DNA from 3 places in the Enterococcus durans genome. Region 1 is predicted to be linked to each of the others. Evidence: predicted binding sites of a transcription regulator. Region 1 holds the regulator's gene; each other region holds the start of a gene.

Region 1 (7,902 bases):
TTGCGGTATGCCCACATTACTTTGCTCCCTAAGCCGCGAAAGACTCCTGAAAGCTCCGCTGCAATATATCCAGCACCTAAAACAATTGCTCGTTTTGGTAGTTCTGTCAATTCAAAGAAGCCATTTGAATCAATCGCATACTCGCCCCCAGGAATACTCATCTTGCTAGGTTTTCCGCCTGTAGCGATCAAAATTTTTTCTGCTTGATATATTTCGCCATTTACTTCCACTGTTTGGCTATCGACAAATGTTGCATATCCTTTGATTGCATCAACATGATTACTATCCAACCCACGTTGATACGCTCCATGTAAAAATTCGATGTACTTTTCACGTCGTTCAACTAATTCTTTGAAGCTTACCTTTTTTAGATCCGCTTGGATGCCATAACTTGGAGCATCTCGTTCGATCGTTTCTAAAATCGTACTTGCTTGCCACATGACCTTTTTAGGTACACAGCCGACATTTACGCAAGTGCCACCTAATTCATTTCCTTCAATCAATAAGACTCTTGCACCATGCATTCCTGCACGATTTGCTGAGGCAATCCCACCTGAACCACCACCGACGACTATATAATCATAAGTTTCCATGTTATACCTCCCGATTTAAAAGGATCATGTCAATAATGATCTCTTAGATAACAGCTTAAACACGCTATGAATGCTCTTTCACAAGCTTTATCCTTACAAAAAATAAGTGTAACACGTTTTACTAAATAATAGGTTTCAAATGCTCAGCTTGTCATGCCTCCGCTATTATTTTCTTTTACGGATCATGTCACCTGGCTTAACTGGTTGAGCTACTGGCATCGTTAGGATCATCATTGGGTTAGGCGCGCGATCAATGGACTCTCCTTCATCATTATACATTACTTCCACTGGTTGGCTGAAATGTGTAAACCCTGGTCCATAAAATTCAATTTCATCGCCTACAGAAAAAAGATTTCTTTGACGGATCGTTGCAATCTTTGTTTCTGCATCATAAGACAATACTTCACCAACGAATTTATAAACAGGGATCTTGCGACGTTCCCCAAATAATTGTTCATTTTCACTTGGTGTATTGTAGTAAAAACCAGTAGCAAGCTCTCGTTGTGCCACTTTCCATAACTCATCGATCCATTCTTGTTTACATACATAGTTATCTGGATCTTCCATGTAACTATCCACTGCTGCTTTATAGACATTCGAAACAGTTGATACATAATGGATCGATTTCATCCGTCCTTCGATTTTGAAACTATCGACCCCATTCTCGATCAATTCGGGGATATGTTCGATCATTGACATGTCGACTGCACTCATCGAAAATTCTTCTTCGATTTCTCCAGAATCAGTCAAGCTGTTTCTCTCTTGACCAAATGGCATATCGAACAGTCCATATTTCCAACGGCATGATTGAGAACAGCCACCGCGGTTTGCATCACGCATCGACATGTGGTTAGACAATGTACAACGTCCAGAATAAGAAATACACATTGCACCATGAATGAACGCTTCAATTTCAATGTCTGTATTTTTACGGATCTCTGCGACTTCTTCCATTGAAACTTCGCGTGCCAAGACGACACGTTCTAATCCTTCTTCTTTCCAGAATTCAAGCGTTTCAAAGTTGGTTGCAGAGGCTTGGGTAGAAAGATGGATAGGTAGACCAGGTGCTTCCGTTGCACAAATCTCGATTAAGGCAGGGTCTGAAACGATCACCGCTGAAATGCCAACATCACGCAGACTTCTAAAAAATTCTCCTGCTCCCTCTTCGTTTCCTTCATGAGTGACCATATTCGCAGCAACATATACTTTTGCATCATGTTCTTTGGCAAAAGCAACACCTTCAGCCATTTCTTCATAGGTGAAATTACCGGCACGACTCCGCAAACCATAAGCATTACCGCCAATGTACACAGCATCTGCACCATAATGGATCGCTGTTTTTAATTTTTCAAGTGTTCCTGCCGGAGCTAAGACTTCCGGACGTTTTAATTTTCGTTTTGTTGTCATTTTTCTTTTGTCTACTCCTTACTTGATGGCTTCAGGATCAATATAAAAGAAGCCTGTATCTAATTCACGATTTGTTGGATGTAATTCGTTGATTGCAGCACAAATTGCTTCAGCTTGTTCTTTATTCCATGAATCAGCAAGTAGCAAGTCTTTGGCTTTTACAAATTCTTGTGTGATCTTTACAAAATTTACTCCTGGTGTAAATAATCCGTCTAATTTCCATGTACGGAAGTGATGCGCATAAAGTTCACCCAATTCTTTGGAAAGATTTAGATCGTTGCTTGCAAAAATATGTGTACCATGTGTATCTTCATAAATGGAATAATGTGTTTCTTCTTTTTTAGGTTCAGAAAGAAAGAGCCCTCTGTCACGGTCTGCTCGCTCCTCTTGCTTCGTAAAATGATAATAATTTTGTAAAAGCGGCCGTTTCGATTGATGGATACATGTAGCACCATACACGAGTACTTCGACAGGAATCGTCAATTTCTCTTCCATTTTTTTCATTTCTTCAAACGGAACTTCACGTGCCAGTACTGCACCAGTCGCTCCTTTTTTCGCCCAAAAGTTGATTTGTCTTGCACTTGTAACCAATGTTTCTGCGTCAAATATATATGGAATACTCAATTCAGGGTATTTTTTCATTGTATAAATAATCCCAGTATCGCCCACCGTGATCTTATCGACCCCGATTTCTTTTAGAAATTTCAGGTATTCTGGAACTTTTTTCATTTTTTCAGGATGGATAATGCCATTCACCGCAATATTTGCTTGTTTGCCATATTGATGAGCCAATTCAACTAATTGGCGTTGTTCTTCTCTCGAGAATGACGCGGGTAATCTTAGGCCAAATAACTCTTCGCCAAAATATAAAGTGTCCGTCCCAGCTTCAATCAGCTCTTTCGCTTGTTCAAAAGATTCTACAGTAGTTATGATTTCGATCATTAGTTCCTCCTCCTACAACTCCATAATAGTAGCATAGCTTAAAAAACTTTCCAATACTTCTTATATTTATTGTTGGATTTTTGAAAATCTCTTCACAAGAAAAACTGCACATAATAAAAAAGAACGGCTATTATCTCTCCACGTAATGTTTACGTTAGGAGAGATAAAAAACCGCTCTTTTTAATCATTAGGATTCAATTGTTGCCTTTTTTGGTAAGCGAACGTTTAAAGTGATTTTCCCTTTCGAGGCGCCCACTGTGACTTGATCGCCTAAATGGATCTCGCCACCTAGTAAAGCTTCACTTAAACGATCTTCTACTTCTTTTTGTAGGGCGCGACGGATCGGACGAGCACCATACTCAGGATCAAATCCCGCTTTACCAATCACATCAACTGCTGCCGGTGTGATTTTCACTTGAATATCTTGGTCTTTTAATCGTTTGACGATCGCACGACTCATGATCTCAACAATCGCATGAATTTCTTCTTTGCTTAGAGAATGGAATACTACCGTTTCATCGATACGGTTCAAGAATTCTGGACGGAACGTTTTCTTCAATTCCTCTAAAATACGTTTTTGCATGGCTTTATGATCTTTTGTAATATCTTGGACATTGAAGCCAACATTCTTTTCTTCTCGAATTTGTGTCGCTCCAATATTTGAAGTCATGATCATGATCGTATTTCGAAAATCAACTTTTCGGCCTTTAGAATCTGTTAAGTGACCATCATCTAGTACTTGTAATAACAGATTGAAAACATCTGGATGGGCTTTTTCCACTTCATCTAATAGAATCACCGAATAAGGTTTTTGGCGGATTTTTTCTGTCAATTGTCCACCTTCATCATACCCAACATATCCTGGAGGTGAACCAATTAGACGACTTGTGCTGTATTTTTCCATAAATTCAGACATATCCACACGAATCAACGAGTTTTCATCGCCAAACATCACTTCTGATAATGCTTTAGCCAACTCCGTTTTACCGACACCCGTTGGTCCTAAGAACATGAATGAGCCTATCGGACGATTAGGGTCTTTCAGTCCACTACGAGCACGTCGGATCGCACGCGACACTGCCTTAACTGCTTCATCTTGTCCAACTACACGTTCATGTAGTAATGCTTCTAGTTCTAATAACCGCTGACTTTCCTTCTTTTCCAACTGTTGAAGTGGGACACCTGTCCATTCGGAAACGACAGTCGCCACATCCTCTTCAGTTACACGGTTCGCATAACCATTTTCGTGTTTTTCTTCAAGCAATAATAACTTATCTAGTTTTTTACGCATTGCTTTTTCTTGTCTGCGGAATTGAGCTGCCGTTTCAAAGTCTTGTTTCTGGATAGCTCGTTCTTTTTCTTTCACAAAAGTATCGATTTCTAACTTGACCATCGCCGATTTAGATAGATCATCTGTCTGATCTAAACGAACTTTTGCAGCTGATTCATCGATCAAATCAATCGCTTTGTCGGGTAATTGTCGGGAAGTGATATAACGTACAGAGAGATTGACAGCAGAACGTACAGCTTCATCTGTGATTTCTACATTATGATGTTCTTCATATCTTGAGCGTAGTCCGCGCAAGATTTCTTCTGCTTCCTCCGGTGTTGGTTCATCCACTTGAATACGGGCAAAACGTCTTTCCAATGCTGAGTCTTTTTCAATGTACTTTTGGTATTCATCTAAAGTCGTTGCACCGATCGTCTGTAACTCACCACGAGCTAACGCTGGTTTCAAAATGTTCGAAGCATCAATTGCGCCTTCTGCTCCACCAGCACCGATCAGCGTATGCAACTCATCAATAAATAAGATCACTTGGCCATCATTATAAATTTCATCAATGACTTTTTTCATTCGATCTTCAAATTCACCACGATACTTTGTACCCGCAACTAATGAGCCCATATCGAGCATCATCAAGCGTTTTTCCTGCATCTCTTCAGGCACTTCACCCAAGATGATCTTTTGTGCAAGTCCTTCCGCAATAGCTGTTTTACCTACACCAGGTTCACCCACTAATACTGGATTATTTTTAGTGCGGCGGCTAAGGATTTGGATCAAGCGTTTTACTTCTCTTGAACGTCCTACTACTGGATCTAATTTGCCTTCTTTAGCTAGTTGCGTTAAATCTCTTGCTAAAGAATCCAAAGTTGGTGTACCTTTTACCATTTGGCGCTTCTCTTGTGGGTTTCGACGACGTAGTCCACCATTACGAGTATCATTTTTCAAGCCCATTTTTTGTTTCAGTGATTGGCGTACTTTCGTTAAACTGATTCCTAAATTGATCATGATACGAGCAGCCATGATGCTTTCATCCTTCAACAGACTAGACAAAATATGCTCTGTACCGACTTTTTGCGAACCCATTTTCTTTACTTCGCTATTCGCCAATGCAAATATTTGTTTCATCCTTGGGGAATATGGAAGAAATACACCCTGAGGATACGAATTGACCATCCCATAACCAATTAAATGTTCGATCTCTTCATAAATATCCGTTTCGTTAAGCCCCACTTCTCGCAAGACTTTCCCAGCGATACCATTTGGTTCGAGTACTAAGGCTAACAAGATATGCTCAGAACTAACAGACTGATGTTTGAATTTTTTTGCTTCTTTTTGCGCAATTTCTAATACTTGTTGCGCTCTTTCTGTAAAAAGTTCTTCCATTTATGTTCACTTCCCATCTTCATAACTTAAACGTTCTAAAAAGGCTCGAAGAATCCTAGCACGTGTATAGTCTTCTAATTCACTAAAATTAAGTGTACTTTTAGCAATTGCACTTAACATTAAATTTCCTTCTTTTTTTGAAATCATTTGATCTTCATATAGCTTTTGGATAATCGCAAACGCATTTTTTTCACTGATCGTTTCATCAAACAGCTGATTGATTTGTTCCAGCATATGTCTTTTATCAGAAATCCTTACTTTTGCAATACGTATATAGCCTCCGCCACCCCGCTTACTTTCAACTAGATATCCACGTTGAATCGTAAATCTCGTATTGATGACATAGTTGATTTGAGAAGGAACGCAATTAAAGAGGTCTGCCATTTCAATCCTACGAATCTCAATCATTTCATTATCTTCCAAAATTTTCTTTATATAAGATTCAATTAAATCCGAGGTATTCTGATGTGCCATCTTACTCATTCCTTTGACTAATATTGACCTTAATTATAACGAATTTAATATCAGAAAGAAAGAAGAATGACTTTTCTTCATCTTTACCTTAGTATTTATTAAAATATATAAAAAAAATACGGAATAAACCATTCCGTATTAACGCGCCCAAGAGGAGTCGAACCCCTAACCTTTTGATCCGTAGTCAAACACTCTATCCAGTTGAGCTATGGGCGCATATTCAGTTCATTCAAATTATAAATCAACTTGAAAGTAAAAGCAATTAAAAACAAAAAATCGGGAAGACAGGATTCGAACCTGCGACCCCTTGGTCCCAAACCAAGTGCTCTACCAAGCTGAGCTACTTCCCGAAGATATAAAAAAGACTACGCGCCCAAGAGGAGTCGAACCCCTAACCTTTTGATCCGTAGTCAAACACTCTATCCAGTTGAGCTATGGGCGCATATTTGTAATGCCGAGGACCGGAATCGAACCGGTACGGTGATCACTCACCGCAGGATTTTAAGTCCTGTGCGTCTGCCAGTTCCGCCACCCCGGCGTATTGCTTTGGCAAAGCGGAAAACGGGGTTCGAACCCGCGACCCCCACCTTGGCAAGGTGGTGCTCTACCACTGAGCTATTTCCGCGTGGTTATGATGCCGGCTAAAGGATTTGAACCCTCGACCCTCTGATTACAAATCAGATGCTCTACCAACTGAGCTAAGCCGGCATGTGTAAAATCATATAATGCGGGTGAAGGGACTTGAACCCCCACGCCGTAAGGCGCTAGATCCTAAATCTAGTGCGTCTGCCAATTCCGCCACACCCGCAAAAAATATGAGCCGTACAGGGCTCGAACCTGTGACCCTCTGATTAAAAGTCAGATGCTCTACCAACTGAGCTAACGGCTCATATGGAGGTTAACGGGATCGAACCGCTGACCCTCTGCTTGTAAGGCAGATGCTCTCCCAGCTGAGCTAAACCTCCATAAGATAATTCAAGCGTGGCGACGTCCTACTCTCACAAGGGGCAACCCCTCACTACAATCGGCGCTAAGAAGCTTAACTTCTGTGTTCGGCATGGTTACAGGTGTATCCTTCTCGCTATCGCCACCACACTGTGGTGTTATCTTTTATTGAGTTTGCATTTTGCTCACTCAAAACTGGATTTGAAGTTTAAGTAATGTCCGAGTTCTTTTCTTTTAACCATTTGGTTAAGTCCTCGATCGATTAGTATCAGTCCGCTCCAACCATCACTGGCCTTCCACTCCTGACCTATCTACCTGATCATCTCTCAGGGATCTTACTTTCTTAAAGAAATGGGAAATCTCATCTTGAGGTGGGCTTCACACTTAGATGCTTTCAGCGTTTATCCCTTCCCTACATAGCTACCCAGCAATGCCCTTGGCAGAACAACTGGTACACCAGCGGTAAGTCCATCCCGGTCCTCTCGTACTAAGGACAGCTCCTCTCAAATTTCCAACGCCCGCGACGGATAGGGACCGAACTGTCTCACGACGTTCTGAACCCAGCTCGCGTGCCGCTTTAATGGGCGAACAGCCCAACCCTTGGGACCGACTACAGCCCCAGGATGCGACGAGCCGACATCGAGGTGCCAAACCTCCCCGTCGATGTGGACTCTTGGGGGAGATAAGCCTGTTATCCCCAGGGTAGCTTTTATCCGTTGAGCGATGGCCCTTCCATGCGGAACCACCGGATCACTAAGCCCGACTTTCGTCCCTGCTCGACTTGTTGGTCTCGCAGTCAAGCTCCCTTCTGCCTTTACACTCTTCGAATGATTTCCAACCATTCTGAGGGAACCTTTGGGCGCCTCCGTTACC
Region 2 (7,902 bases), 1.3 Mb from region 1:
AAAAGATCGATCTATTGATTGCAAAACACCCGCCTATCTTTCGACCAGTGAAACGTTTAAATACAGATGTTCCGCAAGAAAAGATGTATGCGGATCTATTGAAACATGATATCGCTGTGTATGCTGCACATACCAATATGGATATCATTGAAGATGGGTTAAATGATTGGTTTTGTGAATTGCTCGGTGTCAAGGTCGAAAACTACTTAGTCAAAACACATGAACGTCATTATAAAAAACTAGCTGTATATATACCTGTGGAACAAGCTGAAGAATTACGTAAAGCATTGGCTCAAGCTGGTGCAGGCCAACAAGGAAACTATGACTCCACCAGCTTTACTACGATCGGCCAAGGACGTTTTCGACCAAATGATTCTGCTCACCCTGCAATCGGTGAAGCTGGTCAACTGGAGAAGGTCCAAGAAGCGAAAGTAGAAGTCATTTTTCCTGAACATCTTGAGCAAAAAATTCTTCGAGCGATGTACGCGGTCCATCCATATGAAGAAGTGGCTTATGATTTGTTTAAAATCGATGAGCCAACTAAAACATGGGGACTTGGCCGTATCGGAGAATTATCAGAAGAAATGCCTCTCGACACTTTTGTAGCCAAAGTGAAAGAAGCGTTCCAATTAGACGGACTTCGCGTCGTACGTCCCACAGAAAAAGAAGTAATGGTCAAGCGAGTGGCAATCTGTGGTGGCAGTGGGGAAAAATTTTATCCTCATGCACTGTCTCAAAAAGCTGATGTTTATATTACTGGCGATATTTATTACCATACAGCACAGGACATGCAGAGCGCAGGTCTTGCAGCCATTGATCCGGGACATTATATCGAATCATTGTGCAAAGAGAAGTTTATCGAAAAATTTGAATCTTGGAAAAAAGAAGAGGATTGGTCTATTGACTTCTTTGTTTCTGAAACAGATACCAACCCATTTCAATTTAACTAAAAGGAGAGAATTTTATGTACGAAAATCTTTTACCTCGTTTTTTACGCTATGTTAAAACAGAAACACGCTCAGATGCAACAAGTCAAACGACACCATCTACTCAAACACAAGTCGCTTTTGCACAAGTTCTAAAAAAAGAACTAGAAGAACTTGGATTGTCGGATGTTTTCTACAATGAAGAAAATGGTTTTGTGATCGGTACATTACCAAGCAATGTGGATCGTCCTGTGCGTTCGATCGGTTTCATCTCCCATATGGATACAGCTGACTTCAATGCGGAAGGGGTCAATCCTCAGATTATTGAGAATTATGATGGGGAATCAGTGATCGTACTGGATAGCGAAGAACGCTATACGCTAAATACTAAAGACTTTCCTAATTTAAAGAATTATGAAGGCCACACATTGATTACGACAGACGGCAGTACGCTACTGGGAGCAGATGATAAAGCAGGGATCGCTGAAATCATGACAGCAATGGAAATCTTGATCAAAAACCCAACGATTCCACATGGTGAAATCAAAGTAGCATTTGGTCCAGATGAAGAGATCGGTGTAGGGGCGGATAAGTTTGATGTTGAAGCATTCAATGTTGATTTTGCATATACTGTCGATGGCGGTCCATTAGGCGAATTGCAATATGAGACATTTAGCGCAGCTCAAGCAGAGATTTCGATCCAAGGAAAAAATGTCCATCCTGGTACAGCAAAAGACACGATGATCAATGCGCTGCAATTAGCGATTGATTTCCATAACCAACTGCCAGCAGATGAAGTACCGGAAAAAACAGAAGGTTATGAAGGCTTCTTCCATTTGATGGCCTTGAATGGAAATACAGAAGAAGCAACGATGAGTTATATCATCCGCGACCATAATCGTGAAAATTTTGAAGCTCGCAAAGCATTGATCACGGAGATCCAAGAAAAATTGAACCGTCGATTTGACCAAGAACGAGTAAAAGTCAATATGTACGATCAATACTACAATATGCGTGAAATCATTGAAAAAGACATGAGTATCGTCGAACTAGCAAAACAAGCAATGATCGATTTAGAAATCGAACCGATCATTGAACCAGTCCGTGGCGGAACGGATGGTTCAAAAATTTCATATCTAGGTATTCCGACCCCTAACCTATTTGCTGGTGGAGAAAACATGCATGGACGCTTCGAGTTTGTTTCTCTTCAAGTAATGGAAAAAGCGGCAGATGTAATTGTAAAAATTGCGGAATTGAACACAAACGTTTAAAATTGAATAGGATGTCGGATCAGTCAGCTAGTCGAGCGGTTCGATAAACGTCGGGGGGAGGACGAATTCCAAGTGGAACCGTCTATCCCCTTGATTTTTGTGTGAAATTAGGAGGTAAAAGAGTATGGAAAAATTGCTGGTCTTTTATAATGAAAGCTCAGGAAATGACGAAGGCGAAAAATTAGCAAAATGGTTCAAAGATTACGTGAGTGAAAAGCGACCAGAGCTAACCGTTTATTTAACGGAAACCGGTCCCTCGGTGAAACAAAAGACACTTGTAAAAAAAGCAGAAGAACACGAAGCAGATACCTTGATCATCATTGGGGGAGACGGAACGATCCATCATATCGTCCAAGCTTTCCAGAAGAAACTAGAACATTATCAAGTAGGATTATTACCCGGTGGAACAGTCAATAATCTAGCAAAGTTACTTGGAATCCCTATAGACAAAGAAGAAGCGGCAGATGTTATTTTAGGGGAAGCCATTCGTAAAATCGATTATGGAAAAGTAAATGATGAAGTGATCATTTCCACATTAACGATCGGGATACTCGCTGATACAGCTGTTTGGATCAGCCAAAAAGAAAAACAACGATATGGATCTTGGATATTTATGAAGCGTTTTGTCAATCTATTGCTGAAAAAGAAAAAATATCATCTAGATATCAAAACAGAGAACGAACACTGGAAAGGAAAAACGCAGTTACTGACAGTTACGATGACGAATTCTGTTGGCGGGTATACGAATTTTGATGATTCTGCTAGTCCAGATGATGGAAAATTCCACATAACGATCATTCCATCTCTTGATATTTTCCGATTTATCTTTTATCTTCCTCGTATAATCAAAGGAAAAATCTATTCAGTCCCTGGGATCACTTATTTGACAGCAAGCCAAATCAATATCCAAGCGCAGGAAAAAAAGGTTGGCACTCGTACAGATGGTGATACCACCGATGATCTACCAATTGAATTAGTCGTTGTTCCCAAGGGACTATCTGTATTTGTTCCAAAAGAAACAAAATAATTTTTCTGACTAGTTGGAGGAAAAAACATGAATGCAATTTTATATAACCCTTTGTGGTTTTATCTGGTACTTGTAAATATTTATTTGTTTTGTTTGATGGGGTATGATAAACGTCAGGCAAAAAAAGGAAAATGGCGCGTACCAGAAAGTAATTTGATCTTTGTTAGTTTACTAGGCGGCGGTATTGGTGGCTTGCTTTCACGAAAAGTCTTTCATCATAAAACGAGAAAAAAGAAATTTACAATTGGATTTATGGCGGGTGTACTCGTTGATTTGATTTTGATTTATTTTTTTCATTAAGGAGTAGTCAATGTCAACTAAAGGAACAAAAACAAAAATAGCCTTAAATCTGCTTTTATTGATAGGAATACTAGCCATTATTTATTATTTGATCAATCAATCATTTGCAGATATATTTGCTGAATTACTATCGACAAGTTTAGTTGTTATTGTTGCAGCATTAGTATTAGGAACACTTTATCAACTTGTAGAAGGACGCTCCATCAAAGAAATTGCAGAACCTTTCGCCAATGATTTTTCTACGATTGACGGCTTCTGGACATCCTGTTATATTGCATTTTATCGGATCGTATCGTTCGGTACAGGAACGTTGATCTCGGAGATTTATTTCTACAATAAAAAAGGAATGAAATTCTCTCAAGGCGCTGGTGTAACTGCATTGCACATGATCATGTACAAACTGGCTGTGATCACGTATGCCATCATCGGTTTGATTGTCCAGTTCTCGTTATTCTATTCTAAAGGACCATCCATGATCTGGTTCATTATTGCGGGGATCGTCTTGACGGGGCTCATTATTGCTTTTCTGTTATTGATCTCAATAAGTTTGAACCTTCAAATTTTCTTTGTCAGTGTGTCAAATAAATTATTCAAAAGTCAAAGATTGCGAAAATGGGTCGATACTTGCAATACACAAATCTATTCACTAAGAGAAACAGTTCAGATGATCGTAAAAGATCGAACAGCATTGCTCCGAATCTATTTTTGGAATATGCTCAAGCTCTTGTTCTGGTATGTGATGCCATATATCTTCTTGGTTGAAAATCATCCGAATATTGATTTCTTACTGACCTTTTCATTTATTAGCTTTGCGGTAGTATTGTCTGGCGTGATCCCGACTCCTGCGGGAATCGGTTCATTTGAATTTGTCTATCTGTTATTATTCAAACCTTTAGTCGGGACTGTCGATGCAGTTTCATCCTTACTTCTCTATCGTTTCAGTTCATTTATTTTGCCATTTATCTACGGGTTCTTTTATGTCGTAGCTGATCGCAGAAAAGTACTAAAAAAAGAGATCAAAGAAGTAAAAAGAGAAAAAGAGCAAAATCATTGATCAAATAAGAGAGGAGGTTGAGACAGAAGTGTTTAACTCCGAGAAATAAGAAGAAATGAACGAAAATTGCTTTTCAAATTTTTGTGAATTTCGGCTTATTTCCGAAGGAGTTACTTCTGATCCCACCGTTCATTCGGAGTTAGAGTCTGTGGCAAAACTGATTTTTAGTTTTGTCCCAACCTCACTTTTTTTGACATTTCCGAAAAAACTGACTTTTGGACGCCCTTTATTCGAGAGTCTGTAACAAAACTGACGTTTAGATTTGTCCACATTCTCTAAACATAGTAACAGGTGGAAGCAGAAGATCACTTTTTGTTTCAGCCTGTTTCTTTTTTAAAAATAGGTAAAGAAGTGTAAGATAAAAGGTAGAAAAGCAACGTTATTCTTTGACCAATATTGACCAAACGAGTATAATAATAATCGTAAAGAATTGATGAAAAACAATTCATACTCTTTATTCAGGAGGTAAGAAGATGAATATTGAAAAAATGACAACTACGCTACAAGAAGCGATTGCCGAAGCACAACAAATTGCTGTCACTCGGAAACATCAAGAAATCGACATTGCCCATTTATGGAAGATTTTTTTACAACCAAATCATTTTGGCCGTAATCTATACACAGATGCCGGCTTAGACGTCGAGGGCTTTGAAAGAGAAGTTGACCGTGTGCTTGACGAATACCCGACCGTATCAGGAGGAAATGTCCAATATGGTCAAAATCTCAGCCAAAATCTATTTCATTTGTTAAATGAAGCTGACCAAATCAGAGAAAGTTTCGGTGACGAATATCTTTCAACTGAAGTGGTTATTTTGGCATTGATGAAATTGAAAAATTATCCGTTGACTGTGTACTTAACGAAAAACGGATTATCGGAAAAAGAACTTAGAAACAATATTGAAGAAATGAGAGGTGGAGAAAAAGTGACCTCAAAAAATCAAGAAGAACAATACAAAGCGTTAGAAAAATACGGAGTGGATCTGGTCCAACAAGTACGTTCAGGTAAAATGGACCCAATTATTGGCCGTGACGAAGAAATTCGTGATGTAATCCGCATCCTTTCTCGAAAAACAAAAAACAACCCTGTGTTGATTGGGGAACCAGGGGTAGGTAAAACAGCGATCGTTGAAGGATTAGCACAACGAATCGTGCGCAAAGATGTACCAGAAAATCTAAAGGACAAAACGATTTTTTCTTTAGATATGGGCGCATTGGTTGCGGGAGCAAAATTCCGTGGTGAATTTGAAGAACGACTAAAAGCTGTTCTTAAAGAAGTAACGAAAAGCGATGGTCGAATCATTCTATTTATCGATGAAATCCATAACATCGTCGGCGCAGGCAAGACCGAAGGAAGCATGGATGCTGGTAATTTGCTAAAACCAATGCTAGCACGTGGTGAGCTTCATTTGATCGGAGCAACCACGTTGGATGAATATCGACAATATATGGAAAAAGACAAAGCATTGGAACGTCGTTTCCAAAAAGTACTAGTCAAGGAACCAACAGTAGAAGATACGATCAGTATTTTACGTGGCTTAAAAGAACGCTTTGAGATCCATCATGGAGTCAATATCCATGACAATGCACTAGTTGCTGCTGCTACACTTTCTGATCGCTATATCACAGATCGATTCTTGCCAGATAAGGCAATCGATTTGATCGATGAAGCCAGTGCAACCATTCGTGTAGAAATGAATTCTATGCCAACAGAGTTGGACCAAGTCACACGCCGATTGATGCAATTGGAAATCGAAGAAGCGGCATTAAAGAAAGAATCAGATGATGCTAGCAAGAAGCGATTGAAGAACTTGCAAGAAGAATTAGCGGACTTGCGCGAAGAAGCAAATGCAATGAAAATGCAGTGGGAAACAGAAAAAGAAGAAGTCAATACAGTTTCTTCTAAACGTGCAGAAATCGATAAAGCAAAACATGAACTAGAAGATGCAGAAAACAATTATGATCTTGAACGTGCCGCTGTTTTGCGTCATGGAACGATCCCACAATTAGAAAAAGAATTAAAAGAATTAGAAGCAAAAGCTAAAGATAGTGACATCAAAATGGTGCAAGAATCAGTGACTGAAAATGAGATTGCTCAAGTAGTCGGTCGTTTGACAGGGATTCCTGTGACGAAATTAGTTGAAGGTGAAAGAGAAAAACTAATGAAGTTGAACGAAACCTTGCATAAACGAGTAATCGGACAAGATGAAGCAGTAGATGCAGTCAGTGATGCAGTGATCCGCTCTCGTGCTGGGTTACAAGATCCAAACCGTCCGTTAGGTTCATTCTTGTTCTTAGGGCCAACTGGTGTCGGTAAAACGGAACTAGCCAAAGCATTAGCCGAAAACTTATTTGATTCTGAAGAGCATATGGTACGGATCGACATGAGTGAGTATATGGAAAAACATGCCGTCTCTCGTTTAGTAGGAGCTCCTCCAGGCTATGTTGGTTATGAAGAAGGCGGTCAGCTAACGGAAGCGGTAAGAAGAAATCCTTATACCATCGTTTTACTCGATGAAATCGAAAAAGCACATCCTGATGTCTTCAATATTTTATTGCAAGTGTTGGATGATGGGCGTTTGACTGACTCTAAAGGACGTGTCGTAGATTTCAAAAATACCGTATTAATCATGACAAGTAATATTGGTTCACAATTATTACTAGAAGGCGTGACAGCGGAAGGTACGATCCCAGAAGAAGTCGAAGAACAAGTGCGAACGATCCTTCGTGGCAATTTCAAACCCGAATTCTTGAATCGAATCGATGATACGATCCTCTTCACACCGTTAAGTTTAGACAATGTAAAAGGCATCGTCGATAAGATGGTGGCACAATTAGCCAAACGACTAGAACATCAAGAAATCTTCTTGACGATCAGCGACGAAGCCAAAACATGGATCGCTGAAAATGCGTATGAGCCAGCTTATGGTGCACGTCCATTGAAACGCTTCATCACGAAAGAAGTGGAAACACCTTTGGCAAAAGAAATCGTGTCAGGTCGTATTACACCAAAATCAAAAGTAACGATCACTTTACTTGATGAAAAACTTCATTTCAAAGCAGAAGAATTAGTTGAAGAAGTATGATACGAAACATTGACCAATAAAATAGATAGTTGAAAATAGCTTCCTGAAGCACATTCCAAAATGAGGCGGGACAGAAGTATTCCTTACTTTTGTTCCACGCGTATTGGATAGGCAACAGGAAGCTTTTTTTTATCCAGTAGAAAGATAAAGTAAATTAGCTTCAGTTTACAAGATCTCCATCAAACTAACCTACAGCTAATGAAGAGAAAAAGGGGATAGGGAAGCAAGTGGTATTTTTATC
Region 3 (7,902 bases), 970 kb from region 1:
ATTTTTCAGCGCCCTCTTTTTCAAAACGACGGACTTGCAGTTCATTATCTGCTGATTCGACCATAGCCTCCAGTCGTTTAATGATTGCAACCAATTGTGAATGTGCCATCGGAGGTCCTCCTTTTCTTATTTCTGTTATATTGTATCAAAAGCATGGCCGACTTGCATTGATTTTCTCTAAAAAATCGAGTTTTTTAAGATTTTTTTTCTGGTATCTCTCCATCAGGCCACCAAAGTTTAATCAAAGCCTGCGTCCCATCATTTTCAAAACCTTGATCAGCTAACTGTTCGTATAATTTCAGCGCTTGGTCCGTCGCTGGCAACGTTAAAGAAAGCTTCTCTGCTTCATCCAAAGCAATTTTTAAATCTTTGATAAAATGTTTGACAAAGAAACCAGGTGTATAATCGTTTTTCAGGATGCGAGGAGAATAGTTACTTAATGACCAATTGGCTGCGCTGCCCCCGCCAAGTGTTTCAATGACTTTTTCTAGATCAAGACCGGCTTTTTCCGCATAAACCAACATTTCCGTCATACCTGTCATTGTGCCTGCGATCATGATCTGATTTGCCATTTTAGTATGCTGCCCTTTACCTGCTGATCCATGAAGCGTGAAGGTCGTTCCAAAGACTTGGAATAGTGGCAAAATTTTATCATATACTTCTTTTTCTCCACCGACCATGATCGTTAATGTCGCATTTTTAGCGCCCAGATCTCCACCAGATACTGGGGCATCTAGCGCTACTGCTCCTTTTTCTTTGGCAGTTTTTGCAATTTTTTCTGCTAAAGTCGGTGTACTTGTTGTCAAATCGACTAAGACACGATTCGTCACATCAGTGGCAAAAATGCCAGTATCCCCATAATAGATTTCTTCTACATCTTGTGGATAGCCTACCATCGAAAAGATGACTTCACTAGTAGCAGCTACCTCTCTTGGCGTGTCTGCCCAAACGGCTCCCTCTTTTACAAGCTGATCCGTTTTTGCTTTTGTTCGATTATAGACAGTCAACTCATGCCCAGCTTCTAGCAGATGACGCACGATCGCACTCCCCATTACTCCGGTACCAATAAATCCAATTTTCATCTCTTTACCTCCTAAAAATCAAAAATCCTTGTCTCTATGCTAGTATACGCCAGAAACAAGGATTTTTTTAGAGTAAACGCCTGATTTTTATCGTTTAAACGAATTTAATTTTATTTTTATTCTTTCGATTGATGCTTCTTCTTCTTTTCTTTGTAATTCATTTGCATGATAAACGATCATATCTTCATAAAATTCAATCATCGCTTCACCAAAATGCGTAGAAGAAATCTCATATAATTTCGATTCCAATACTTGTGGATCATGGGGTACTTCGCTTTTAATATAATCAATAAGTGCTGGTGCGAAATCCTGATCTGTTTCAAAGGTTCTGCCCAAAGAAGGATGGTCAAACAAGCGATTTAAGTAGGCATTTCCTTCCACAACGCAAGGCGTTCCAGCAGCCATAGCTTCTGTATACGTTAGTCCTTGTGTTTCTGACGTTGATGCACTCACAAAGAAATCCGCTGCTTTATAGTATAATGCAACATCATCATTTGCCACTTCTCCAGTAAATTGGACATATTCACTCAAATCAAGCGTAGTAATCAATTCCTGTAGCTCTTCCAGATAAGGTCCTTTACCGACGATCACCATGCGTGCATTAGGATATGCTTTGATTATTTGCGGCAAGCCATAAACTAGCGCTTGAATGTTTTTTTCATAGGAAATCCGACTCAACGAGAGGATCATTAGTTGATCCTTTTCGATGTGCAAGGATTGTCTTAATTTTTCGATGTCTTTATTCGTGATATCGGCACGCTTAAATTTTTCAATATCGATCCCCGTTGGAATCACACGTAATGGTGTCACGACACCATAGCCTCTTAACGTGTCGATTACCCGCTCACTTGGACAAACAACGCCTGTTGTGTGATTGGCGAACAACCGTGAAAGATACTTCACATGGGACTGGCGAAGCACTTTACCTTTTGCGATATAGTGCAAGTAGTCCTCATACATCGTGTGGTACGTATGGATCAAAGGAATTTTTAATTTCTTGGCGACCATTTTCCCAAGTATTCCAGCACCAAACTCTGTATGTGTATGGATCAGTTCCAATTCTAATTCTTTAGCTACCAAATAGGCATACCACATTCCTCTCACTACTACACGACGATCCTTAAATGAAACAAATGGCACGCTTGGCATCCTGATCACATCTTTTTCTAATTTATCAGCATTGGGATCAGTCGTTGTAAAAATATATACCTCATGTCCATTTTTTTCTAGCTCTTCTTTTAAGGTTTTTATTGAGGTCGCAACTCCGCTTACCTGCGGAAAATAGGTATCGGTAAAAAAGCCAATTTTCATGTTTTTTCGCCTCCAAACTACCCTGTTTTTATTTTAGAATAATGTTATTCATCAAGTACTTGCAGATAAACATTTCGAAGTTGCTCACCAATTTTTTCAATACTGCGCTCTTGGGCTGTCTGATACCCGGCTTCTACCAAACTAGGAACTTCTTCTTCCATGATACTTTTGATCATCTCGCAAAATTCATCATTCGTATTTCCCATATAACAATTTTTTTTGTCTTCTAACCAACCATTATACACCGGAATGTCTCGTACGAGAACATTTTGTTTGCTTGCTAGTGCTTCTAAAACGACGATTCCTTCAGTTTCTTCATAAGAAGGAAAGAAAAATAAATCTGCACCAGAATAAGCCCCTTCAATAATCTCCCCACTGATGTATCCGGGAAAAATCACATTGTCAGGATGATCCTCTTTGACAATTTTTCGAATATTTTTAGGGATCGAATACATGGGCACATGTCCAAACCAGATGAATGTATATTCTGGCATTTTTTTAGCAATATCGACAAAATCAATGATGCCTTTACGGGCAAAGAAAAGCCCGACACAAATGATCACTTTTTGATCTTCAGAAAGCTGAAAATGTTCACGGAATTTTAATTCCTTGATTGGATCAGGACGATATTTTTCTAAATCGATTCCATTTGAAATTGCTTGAATCGGTACAGTAAGTCCATAGCCTTCCAATAATTGTTTTGAATAAGGAGTGGGCGTAACCAAGTAATCCGCTTTACTGTATAGTCCCACTAAGTATTTTTTGACTAGGGGCGACAATTGATTTGAGCCAATAAACGAGTTACGGAAATCTTCTTCCGTCGAGTGTGCATGATAAACGATTTTTTTCCCATCTCTTCTCGCCTGATTAACCATGTTATGACTATTGATACCATATGTATTGATGTGCAAAATATCATAGTCTTCCTTATTATCTAATGTATACGAAACTCCTACATCTTTTAGAGCACGTTTTTGATGGTCAAGTGCACGTCCGATACCAGATTTTGCCAGCATTTTTTCACTTTCAAAATATAATAATACCTTCAATTTACGTCCTCCTTCACTTATATAGTATAACATAGCACGGAAACTGTCACTCAAACTTAAGCCCTATTTTTAAAAGGTTCAGCAAATAATGCGTTTTTTGCTTATTTTAATCATCTATTGATTATTATTCAAAAAATCTAGATGACTTGTTGATGCCTATCTGTAATAATCACTGGATTTTCTAAAGTCATAAAAAAAGAACGTGAGGCAAAAGTATTTCTTACTTTTGCCTCACGCTCTAAAAAATGAATAATCGGCGGGAGCAGAAGCAACTCCTTCGGGAAAATAAGCCGAAATTCACAAAAATTTGAAAAGCAATTTCCGTGAATCGCTTCTTATTTCTCGGAGTTGAATACTTCTGTTCCGGCCTCTTTTTGCTAGCTTGTTTATTTTACGTATTCGTTAACAAGTTCAACGACTTCTTCCATTGTGTCGCACTCTTTCAAAGCACGATCAGCAAGTTCCGCCATCTTCGTTGTGTCTAAACGTTTCATTAAACTACGTGTTTTTAAGATAGATGTCGCACTCATTGAGAACTCATCTAATCCCATACCTACAAGTAAAGGAACAGCGGTTTGATCTCCAGCCATTTCTCCACACATACCAGCCCATTTACCTTCAGCATGTGCTGCATCAATCACGTTTTTGATCAAACGTAAAATTGAAGGGTTATAAGGTTGATACAAGTAAGATACACGTTCGTTCATACGGTCAGCTGCCATTGTGTATTGAATCAAGTCATTCGTACCTACTGAGAAGAAGTCAACTTCCTTCGCAAACTTATCTGCTAAGACAGCTGCTGCAGGGATTTCAATCATGATGCCGACTTGGATCGTATCAGATACTTCCACGCCTTCGCTCACTAATTTTTGTTTTTCTTCTTCAAAGATTGCTTTCGCTGCACGGAATTCTTTAAGAGTCGCTACCATTGGGAACATGATGCGTAAGTTTCCATGAACAGATGCACGTAACAATGCGCGCATTTGTGTACGGAACATTTCGTCACCTAATTCAGACAAGCTGATACGTAGTGCACGATAGCCTAAGAACGGATTCATTTCATGAGGTAATTGCAGATAAGGTAATTCTTTATCGCCACCAATATCCATTGTACGAACAACGACTGGTTTACCATCCATTCCTTCAAGAACCGCTTTATACGCTTCATATTGATCATCTTCAGTAGGGAAGTCAGGAGAATCCATGTACAAGAATTCAGTACGGTAAAGTCCTACTGCTTCACCACCATTGTTGTGAACACCAACTAGATCTTTTGGTGTACCAATGTTTGCGGCTAACTCAAAATGCTTGCCATCAGCTGTAACTGTTTCAGCATTTTTTAGTTTGTCCCATTCTGCTTTTTGAGCAGCGTAATCAGCACCGATTTTTTCAAATTCAGCTTTTTGTTCGTCAGTTGGGTGAACGATTACATCGCCTTCGATCCCATTGACAGCCAAAATGTCGCCTTCTTTGACTTTAGCAGTGATCTCTTTTGTTCCAACGATTGCTGGAATTTCTAAAGAACGAGCCATGATGGCAGAATGTGAAGTACGTCCGCCGATATCAGTTACAAACGCTTTAACATATTTGCGGTCTAATTGCGCTGTATCACTAGGAGTCAAATCATGTGCAACAACGATCACTTCTTCGTTGATCATTGATGGATTTGGTAATGTCACTCCTAATAGATGTGCTAAAATACGTTTTGCAACATCACGGATGTCTGCCGCACGTTCTTTCATATATGCGTTGTCTTCCATCGCTTCGAACATACCGATATACATATCAGTAACTTCTTTTAGCGCTGATTCAGCGTTTACACTGTTATCTTTGATATTTTGTTTGATTTGGCCAACCATTTCTGGATCTGAAAGAACCATCAAATGAGCGTCAAATACTTGCGCTTCTGCTTCACCTAAGCTTTGCGCTGCTTTTTCACGAATTTGCTGCAATTCTTCAGTAGATTTAGCTAAAGCATCATCTAAACGAGATTCTTCGGCAGAAGTATCTTCTACTGTTGTCTTACTGAATGTTAAATCCGGTTGAACTAGCAGGTAAGCTTTTGCAACGGCAACTCCGTCACTAGCGGCAATCCCTTTTAGCATTTCAACCATTATTCAGATAAGCCTTCTTTCTTCATTGTTTCAACGATAGCTGCCATTGCATCCGCTTCGTCAGCACCTTCAGCTGTGATAGTAACGTCAGAACCTTGGCCTACACCTAAAGACATAACGCCCATGATAGATTTCAAGTTTACTGATTTACCTTTATACTCTAAGTTTACATCAGAGTTAAATTTGCTTGCTGTTTGTACTAATAATGTAGCTGGACGTGCGTGGATCCCAGTTTCTGCTACTACGTGAAATTCTTTCTTTTCCATATTAATCGGTCTCCTTTAAGTGAGTGTTGTTTTTATGTGAGGGTTTTCTTTTTTAGCATTCATTAGGAACGCTAAGAAGTAGTACCCTTTCATCTGTAAAGATTACCATTTTTTGCCGACAGATACAACAGTTTTCATTTAAATTCACTCAAAAGTGTATAAAAATATTTCATATGGTTTTTAAAAATGACAGCGGATATCATAACATCAATAAGGGCTATGCGTTCACTCTGACCATGAAAGTTATTTTCAGAACGAATTTTAAATCATCGTTGAATGATGTTCTATTCCTTATTCTATCAGCATCGCTCCACTACTATTCACTTTCCTTCTCAAATCAAACTAAATACTTGCGTCGGTTAATAAATTTAGTATAATAGAACTCAAAGGTCAGGAATGGTCAACTACATTTTCCACCTTTCTTAACTACCTATAATGATGAGGGTTATTCTTTTACCTTAATAAAAACAGGTTGTAAAATAGAAATGTAATTAACTGAAAGGACGTGAATCATTTATGCTTTGTCAAAATTGTGGTAAAAATGAAGCAACGATCCACTTATATGCAACAGTAAACGGTCAGCGAACACAGCTGGACTATTGTCAAAGTTGTTATCAAAAAATCAAAAATCAGCAAAATGGAGGTCTGACAAGTATGGCCCAAAATGATCCTTTTGGTTTTGGCAGTTTAGACGATCTATTTCGATCAATGTCACGCCAAATGCAACAACAAGGAAACATGGAACAAACACCACCAACTCAATTTGGTGGAAACAACAATTTCAATGGCGGGCAACCACCTCAAGGAAATACAGATGGCTTACTCGGTGAATATGGTATCAACATCACAGAACAAGCACGTCAAGGAGACATCGATCCAGTGATCGGCAGAGATGATGAGATCAAACGAGTCATTGAGATCCTAAATCGTCGGACCAAAAACAATCCTGTATTGATTGGTGAACCAGGTGTTGGTAAAACAGCAGTAGTCGAAGGCCTTGCACAAAAAATCGTCGACGGTGATGTTCCACAAAAATTGATGGATAAAGAAGTCATTCGGTTAGATGTCGTTTCCTTAGTTCAAGGTACTGGTATCCGTGGTCAATTTGAAGAACGCATGCAAAAATTGATTGAAGAAATCAAGCAAGCAGAAAATGTGATCTTGTTTATTGATGAAGTCCATGAAATCGTTGGTGCAGGTTCTGCCGGAGATGGAAATATGGATGCTGGAAACATTTTGAAACCTGCTCTTGCCCGTGGTGAACTCCAAATGGTCGGTGCTACAACTTTGAATGAGTACCGGATCATTGAAAAAGATGCAGCATTAGAACGACGCATGCAACCAGTCCGAGTAGACGAACCTACAGTGAAGGAAACAATCAGTATCCTAAAAGGATTGCAAAAACGTTACGAAGATTATCATCATGTCAAATATACAGATGAAGCAATCGAAGCCGCTGCTATTTTATCGAATCGTTATGTCCAAGACCGATTCTTACCAGATAAGGCCATTGACTTATTAGACGAAACTGGTTCAAAGAAAAACTTAACGATCCAAATCGTTGATCCTAAAACGATCGATAAGAAGCTTCAAGAAGCAGAAGAACAAAAGACTCAAGCTTCAAAAGAAGAAGATTTCGAAAAAGCAGCTTATTATCGTGACCAAATCAACAAATTGCAAAAAATGAAAGAACGCCAATTGACAGATGAAGAAACACCTGTCATTACTGAAAAAGATATGGAAAAAATCGTCGAACAACGTACAGGTATTCCTGTCGGCGAATTAAAAGAAAAAGAACAAACACAATTGAAAAATCTTGCAAGTGATTTAAAAGCACATGTCATTGGGCAAGATAATGCAGTGGATCGAGTAGCAAAAGCCATCCGCCGCAATCGTGTTGGTCTAAACAAGAAAAATCGTCCAATCGGTTCGTTCCTATTTGTAGGGCCAACTGGTGTAGGTAAAACTGAGTTAGCGAAACAATTAGCCTTTGAACTATTCGGTTCTGAAGATTCAATGATTCGTTTCGATATGTCTGAGTACATGGAAAAACACAGTGTGTCTAAATTGATCGGTTCTC

Evidence for each region. Region 1 encodes CtsR, which represses protease genes until heat stress. Its sites were predicted from a motif close to TTGGTCAAAAAAGGTCAAANA; they were not measured.
Region 2: clpB (ATP-dependent chaperone ClpB) is a predicted target of CtsR. The motif match lies at 4,962-4,982, and genes of this name have one in related genera.
Region 3: CJZ72_RS09330 (ATP-dependent Clp protease ATP-binding subunit) is a predicted target of CtsR. The motif match lies at 6,209-6,229, and genes of this name have one in related genera.

The regions. Positions count from the first base shown of each region.
Region 1 covers NZ_CP022930.1:990,109-998,010, forward strand. Annotated here, with positions in the region: gene gor (glutathione-disulfide reductase) at 1-593, opposite strand, end outside; gene CJZ72_RS04755 (peptidase U32 family protein) at 759-2,000, opposite strand; gene CJZ72_RS04760 (peptidase U32 family protein) at 2,019-2,942, opposite strand; gene CJZ72_RS04765 (ATP-dependent Clp protease ATP-binding subunit) at 3,130-5,610, opposite strand; gene CJZ72_RS04770 (CtsR family transcriptional regulator) at 5,617-6,084, opposite strand; tRNA gene CJZ72_RS04775 (tRNA-Arg) at 6,227-6,300, opposite strand; tRNA gene CJZ72_RS04780 (tRNA-Pro) at 6,361-6,434, opposite strand; tRNA gene CJZ72_RS04785 (tRNA-Arg) at 6,453-6,526, opposite strand; tRNA gene CJZ72_RS04790 (tRNA-Leu) at 6,537-6,622, opposite strand; tRNA gene CJZ72_RS04795 (tRNA-Gly) at 6,638-6,709, opposite strand; tRNA gene CJZ72_RS04800 (tRNA-Thr) at 6,720-6,792, opposite strand; tRNA gene CJZ72_RS04805 (tRNA-Leu) at 6,811-6,892, opposite strand; tRNA gene CJZ72_RS04810 (tRNA-Lys) at 6,901-6,973, opposite strand; tRNA gene CJZ72_RS04815 (tRNA-Val) at 6,977-7,049, opposite strand; rRNA gene rrf (5S ribosomal RNA) at 7,064-7,179, opposite strand; rRNA gene CJZ72_RS04825 (23S ribosomal RNA) at 7,272-7,902, opposite strand, start outside.
Region 2 covers NZ_CP022930.1:2,659,256-2,667,157, reverse strand. Annotated here, with positions in the region: gene CJZ72_RS12700 (Nif3-like dinuclear metal center hexameric protein) at 1-950, shown strand, start outside; gene pepT (peptidase T) at 965-2,197, shown strand; gene CJZ72_RS12690 (diacylglycerol/lipid kinase family protein) at 2,322-3,224, shown strand; gene CJZ72_RS12685 (DUF1294 domain-containing protein) at 3,252-3,524, shown strand; gene CJZ72_RS12680 (lysylphosphatidylglycerol synthase transmembrane domain-containing protein) at 3,535-4,578, shown strand; gene clpB (ATP-dependent chaperone ClpB) at 5,052-7,661, shown strand.
Region 3 covers NZ_CP022930.1:1,963,105-1,971,006, reverse strand. Annotated here, with positions in the region: gene CJZ72_RS09365 (YkuJ family protein) at 1-109, opposite strand, end outside; gene CJZ72_RS09360 (NAD(P)-dependent oxidoreductase) at 195-1,082, opposite strand; gene CJZ72_RS09355 (glycosyltransferase family 4 protein) at 1,170-2,393, opposite strand; gene CJZ72_RS09350 (glycosyltransferase family 4 protein) at 2,438-3,442, opposite strand; gene ptsP (phosphoenolpyruvate--protein phosphotransferase) at 3,829-5,556, opposite strand; gene CJZ72_RS09335 (phosphocarrier protein HPr) at 5,556-5,822, opposite strand; gene CJZ72_RS09330 (ATP-dependent Clp protease ATP-binding subunit) at 6,339-7,902, shown strand, end outside.